Linked DNA regions of Desulforapulum autotrophicum HRM2. The protein of the gene in region 2 interacts with the protein of the main gene of each other region in a pairwise test. Links are inferred from orthologs where the notes say so. Each region holds a gene or a part of one and is shown on either strand. Other genes may lie near its edges.

Region 1 (3,163 bases), 290 kb from region 2 along the record:
CATGCCAAAGAGGATGCCCTGTTGTTCCGGGATGTTTAAAAAGTTCCTCACAGGATCAGGAAACTGACCCAGGGCACCCTGGAAACAGCTTGAAATGCCGTGTTCTTCCATGATCAGGGCAAGTGTCTGGGCATAGATGCCCATATCAACGGCCCCCATGATGTTAAGATAGCGCTCCATGGTTAAAAACAGGGCATGGGGGGCGTCAAAAAAGGTCCAGTTGCGCAGCATGGCAAGCATCCTGGCCTGTTTGTCCTTGCGGTCAATTCCCATTGACGAATAAAGGGCGTTTGCCGATCCAAACTGGCGATCCCGGTGGATGCCCCTGTATTTGACCCGCCAGTCAAAATCGGGATTTGGCTCCATGCCGGTCATCACCGCCTTGACCAACCTGTCCTTGAGTTCGTCTTTTTTTGCTCCTGAAACAACATAAACCTGCCAGGGCTGGACATTGCAGTTGGAGGGGGCTAACTGGGCCGTGGTAAATATGTTGACCAGGGTTTCCCGGGGTACGGGTCGGTCCAGAAAACTGCGAACTGAACCCCTTTGTTTCAATAGGGCACTCATTGTCATGGTGGATCAATCCTTGTATTTAAAATCATTTAAACCATCAGTTTTTTTTCCTGAGTTGCCTTGTGTCACCAACGCGGATGGTCAGGTTGATCGAGTCAAAATATTCGATCAAAGGAATCACATATTTTCTGGATATATTTGTCATATCCTTGAATTCAGGGGTGGTTATTTCTCCCTTTTCCTTGAGAACCGTCACAAGGGCCGTTTCAAGCTTCTCAATCTCCCGGGCGTCAAAGTAGAGGTCGTCCTTGGTCTTGACAAGGATTTTCTCGTCGATGAGCATGTGGAGGACATCCGTGGCATTTTTCTGGTCCACGTCCAGGTCTGTGCAGATGGTTCTGAAAAAGGGCGGGGTAAGCCCGGCATTTTGGTAGATGGCGGCAATTTTCTGTTTGACCTCTTCCTGGTCGATTTCAAGGGCCACCTCATGGGTGGCAAGCCTGACCGTATTCTGCTCCTGTTCAACCTTGCCGTCCTTGGCAAGCCTCGCAATTACAAGGGGAAACAGTTTTGAATCCTTGTCCCTCAGCGCCCTGAATTTAGATTTGAGCTCCTGCTTGGGCATTCCTTCTTTCAGGGGGTTGTTCCGGTGGTATTCGGCAAGTTTTTCTTCCATCTGGGCCGCAAGCAGGTCGAACATCTTGCCATGCACAAAGATGCGCCGGTCCTTGTCGGCCAGGACAACGGTTCGATTGGCAAGCATTTTCTGAAGCACTGTGTCGAGCTTTTTATCTGAAATATGGGTCATCAGCCTCAGGTCGGAAAAGGGAGCTCCCTGGAATCCGCTTTCTTCTATGAAGAACGAGAGGGTCTCCTCATCGCTGCTTGAGATCAGGCGGGATAGTCCCTGGATGATTTTTTCGTCAAAGAGTTTGTGTTTTTTGGGCATGGGGTTTAAGACCTGACCCCCACCAAGGGTCTTGATGGGTGAGTAGCTTCTGAGGACAAATCGGTCCCCCTTGAGACAGCATACTGGGGATTCCAGGCGGATCTGGACACAGGCTGTATCTCCCGGTTGCAGTTCTTCCCTGTCCAGGAGCACCAGGTTGCCGAGAATTTCGCTGGTTCCGGAATGGAAGCGTATGCGGGTTCTTGCCTTGGCCGGTTTCGGGTTGGTCGCAAGGTAGATAAGTTCTGCATCCACCATGTGGCTGGGGTGCAGGGTGTCCGGGGTCGACAGAACATCCCCCCGGTTGATCGCCTCCTTGTCCAGCCCCTGGAAATTGATGGCCGTCCGGGTGCCTGCTGCAACCGTGTCAACGCTTTGTCCGTGGACCTGGATGCCCCGCACCTTGGAGGTGATCCGTGACGGGAAAATCATGATGTTTTCTCCGGTATCGATTTTGCCCGACGCAAGGGTGCCGGTAATGACCGTGCCAAAGCCTTTCATGGAGAAAACCCGGTCCACTGGCAGGCGGAATATCGGCGAAAAGGGCCGTTCCGGAATTTGATGACAGATGCGGTCAAGGGTGGTGCGGAACAGATCAAGGCCCTGGCCCGTGGTCGACGAGACCGGAACAATGGGGGCATCCTCGAGAAAGGTTCCCCGGGTGAACTCCTGGATATCCTCAATGGCAAGTTCCATGAGCTCTTCGTCCACCAGATCTATCTTGGTAAGGGCAATGAACCCGTATTTAATGCCCATGAGGGTACAGATTTCCATGTGCTCCCGGGTCTGGGGCATGACGGCCTCGTCTGCGGCAATTGCCATGGCCACAAGATCGATGCCGCTGGCCCCTGCCACCATGTTTTTTATGAACCGTTCATGGCCCGGAACATCCACGATGCCGACAATCTCGCCGTTGGGCAGGGTGATGGAGGCAAATCCCAGCTCAATGGTGATACCTCGCTCCTTTTCCTCTTTAAGGCGATCGGTTTCAATGCCGGTTAACGCCCGGATCAGGCTGGTTTTTCCATGGTCAATGTGGCCTGCGGTGCCTAGTATGATCTGGTTCAAGGTCAGGGCTCCTGTTTACTTTTTGGGTTTGCGTTTTTTGATCATTTCCATAAGATAAGCAGCACCTACCAGTCCGATGCCCGTGAGGGCACCTGCAAAGATGCTCCAGTCAGGCCTGAAGATTCTGGCAATTAAAACTCCAAACACAAGCCCGAGTATTAGTCTTACAATAAATATGTAGAAATTGTTCATGTTTGTTTTGCATCCTTATTAAGGGGTGATAGGGGGAAATCATAGTCAAACTTTGGTCAATGGTCAATATCAAATTCCCCGTGGGCCAGGGTACCCTTTATGAACCGCCTCGGGTTTCCAGCGTTGGCATGAAATTAAACGAGGAATCTTGTGGAATCAGGGCCACCCCTTATAAACCGGGTTAAGTTCCCGGTTAGTCATCCCACTTTGATGAGAACGGCGCCTGCAACAATGAGGCAGGCACTGATGGTTCTTCCCACGGTCAGGACCTCCCGGAACACAAGGTAGCCAATGGCAAGGCTGAAAATGGTGCTGATCTGGCGCAGGGCCGATGCGTAGCTGGCGTAGGCCTCCTGAAGTCCCATTCGAAACGAGACAAAGGAGAGCAGCATCACCAGACCACCCCCCAGGAGGGTCAAAGGAGCGGCTGCGAACGCTCGG
Region 2 (3,066 bases):
GCCCGGGAACTCAGGGATGACATTGCGCTGATCCAGGGCGCCGCCGACCCCTTTGACAGGGAGTACTACCTCAAGGGAAGCCAGACCCCGGTCTTTTTTGGATCTGCCATCAACAACTTCGGGGTAAAAGAGATGCTCGACGCCTTTGTTGAGATGGCACCCCCACCGGGCAAAAGAAAAACCGCAACCCGCACCGTATCCCCGGATGAAACGGCATTTTCAGGTTTCACCTTTAAAATACAGGCCAACATGGACCCTGCCCACAGGGACAGGATCGCCTTTTTCAGAATCTGTTCGGGCAAATTCACCCGGGGCATGCGAGTTCGCCACCACAGAATCGGCAAGGAAATCATCCTGTCCAACGCCACCATCTTCATGGCCCAGGAACGAAACAATGTGGATGAAGCATTTCCCGGAGACATCATCGGCATTCACAACCACGGCACCATCAAGATCGGCGACACCTTTACCGACAAGGAGCCATTAAAGTTCCTGGGTATTCCAAGCTTTGCCCCGGAGCACTTCAGGCGGGTGATCCTCAAGGACCCCCTCAAGACAAAGTCCCTTCAAAAAGGATTGCTCCAGCTTGCTGAAGAGGGAACCATCCAGGTATTCCGCCCCAGCATCAGCAACGACTACATCCTTGGCGCCGTGGGTGCCCTGCAGTTTGACGTAACCATGGCAAGACTCAAGGCCGAGTACAGCGTATCTGCCGGGTACGAACCCGTGGACCTTTCCGTGGCCCGCTGGGTCACCTGTACAGACAGCGAAATTTTCAAACGATTTACAAGGGAAAACCAGTCAAGCCTTGCCATTGACTCTGAAGGCTGGACCACATTTCTTACCACAAGCGAGTACCAGCTTGGATTTGCCGTTGAAGCGTGGCCGGACATCAACTTTCACAAAACCCGTGAATACAACTAGGACAGTCAACAATAACGCCAGCAAATAAAGGAGAGCACCATGATCGACAATCGAATCTTCAACTTCAATGCAGGACCCGCAGCCCTTCCCCTTCCGGTTCTTCAGGAGATCCAATCCTCGTTCCTCAATTTCGACGGTTCAGGCATGTCCATCATCGAAATAAGCCATAGATCCTCCTGGTTTGACGCAGTGATCAACGATGCCGTTGAAAGGACAAAAAGACTTCTTGGCCTTGACGATGGATTCCATGTACTGTTTGTCCAGGGCGGTGCCAGCCTCCAGTTTGCCATGGCTCCCATGAACTTCTTAACCAATGGCCGGTCCGCCGATTATATCAACACCGGCACCTGGTCCACCAAGGCCATTAACGAGGCAAAGATTCTCCATAAAAATTATTCCGTTGTGGCATCCTCGGAAGACAAAAATTTTTCCTACATTCCAAAGGATATCTCGTTTAACAAGGATGCCGCCTATGTGCACATCACCAGCAACAACACCATCAAGGGAACCCAGTGGCACGCCTTTCCCGACACCAACGGAGTGCCCATTGTGGCGGACATGTCATCAGACTTTATGAGCCGGCCCCTTGACATGGACAAATTCGGCATGGTTTATGCCGGCGCCCAGAAAAACATCGGCCCGTCGGGCGTATGCATGGTCATTCTCAAAAAGGAGATGCTCGATCTTGCCACGGATGAGATTCCCACAATGCTGCGCTATGCCACCTATGCGTCAAAGAACTCCATGTACAACACCCCCCCCTGCTTTGGCATCTATACCATCCAGCTGGTTCTCAAATGGCTGGAAGAGACTGTGGGAGGCCTTGAGAAAATGGAGGCCCACAACATTGCCAAGGGAAAAATGCTCTACGATTTCATCAACAACAGCGACTTTTACCGGACAACGGCTGCCCCTGACAGCCAGTCTCTCATGAACGTCACCTTCCGCCTGCCCACGGAAGAGCTTGAAAAAACGTTTGTTGAAAAGGCCACGGCCAGAGGTCTTGGTGGTCTAAAGGGGCATAGGTCCGTTGGTGGCTGCAGGGCATCCCTCTACAATGCAACCACCATGGAGGCAGTTGAGGCTCTTGTCAATTTCATGCAGACCTTTGAACGGGAGAATTAACGATGAAAGTACTGATCAGCGACAAAATGGACCAGGCCGGAATTGATATTTTCAAGAATGAAGAGGGCATTGACGTTGACGTGATCACGGGGCTCTCCCCCCAGGAACTCAAGGAGATCATCGGAGATTACCATGCCCTTGCCATCAGAAGCGCCACAAAGGTGACAAAGGATATTTTGGATGCAGCAACCCACCTCAAGGTCGTGGGAAGGGCCGGCATCGGCCTTGATAATGTGGATATTCCCGAGGCCACACGCCACGGGGTTGCCGTGATGAACACCCCCGGGGGCAACACGGTCACAACGGCTGAGCACGCCATATCCATGATGATGGCCCTGACAAGAAACATTCCCAGGGGCACGGCCACCCTTAAAAAGGGCCTGTGGGAAAAAAAGAACCTCCAGGGCCGGGAGCTGTTCAACAAGACCCTTGGCGTCATCGGGTTCGGCAACATCGGCTCCATCGTGGCAAGACTTGCCCAGGGCCTTAAGATGCAGGTGGTCATCTTTGATCCCAACATCTCAGCCGACCACATTGAAAAAGCCGGCTTTGAAAGCGTAACCCTGGAAGAGCTCTACCAGCGAAGTGACTACATCACCATCCATGTGCCAAAAATCGAAGCCACCACCCATCTGCTCGACAAACAGGCTTTTTCCATGATGAAAACCGGGGTGATGATCATCAACTGCGCAAGGGGCGGCATCATCGAAGAAAAAGACCTCTATGACGCCATCGTATCCAAAAAAGTGGCAGGGGCAGCCCTTGACGTGTTTGAAAAAGAGCCGCCCAAGGACAACCCCCTCCTGACCCTTGACGAGGTTATTGCCACACCCCATCTTGGCGCATCCACCAAAGAGGCCCAGACCAATGTGGCCGTGGCCGTGGCCAACCAGATCATTGCCTATCTGAAACGAGACACCATCATCAATGCCGTGAACGTGCCTTCGGTCACGGGCGAACTTCTGACAAAACTCAAACCCTACCTTTTTCTTGCCGAAAAAATGGGGCTCATGCAGT

The links.
Region 1: the proteins of serC (region 2) and selB interact in binary tests that used the Escherichia coli proteins (3 or more experiments, as listed by UniProt). The link is inferred for Desulforapulum autotrophicum HRM2 from one-to-one orthologs.

Annotation. Positions count from the first base shown.
Region 1 is NC_012108.1:3,728,491-3,731,653, reverse strand. Bases 71-3,020 are described here. They hold selB (selenocysteine-specific translation elongation factor), read right to left. Parts: upstream 2,531-3,020; coding sequence 611-2,530; downstream 71-610. Other genes in these bases: HRM2_RS16270 (DMT family transporter), read right to left, coding at 2,920-3,020; HRM2_RS27140 (hypothetical protein), read right to left, coding at 2,546-2,722; HRM2_RS16280 (nitroreductase), read right to left, coding at 71-573. Outside these bases: more of HRM2_RS16280, read right to left, coding at 1-70; more of HRM2_RS16270, read right to left, coding at 3,021-3,163. UniProt on the Escherichia coli protein: Translation factor necessary for the incorporation of selenocysteine into proteins. It probably replaces EF-Tu for the insertion of selenocysteine directed by the UGA codon. SelB binds GTP and GDP.
Region 2 is NC_012108.1:4,013,808-4,016,873, forward strand. What follows is about bases 154-3,006. They hold serC (3-phosphoserine/phosphohydroxythreonine transaminase), read left to right. Parts: upstream 154-963; coding sequence 964-2,049; downstream 2,050-3,006. Other genes in these bases: HRM2_RS17535 (peptide chain release factor 3), read left to right, coding at 154-924; serA (phosphoglycerate dehydrogenase), read left to right, coding at 2,052-3,006. Also shown: more of HRM2_RS17535, read left to right, coding at 1-153; more of serA, read left to right, coding at 3,007-3,066. UniProt on the Escherichia coli protein: Catalyzes the reversible conversion of 3-phosphohydroxypyruvate to phosphoserine and of 3-hydroxy-2-oxo-4-phosphonooxybutanoate to phosphohydroxythreonine. Is involved in both pyridoxine and serine biosynthesis.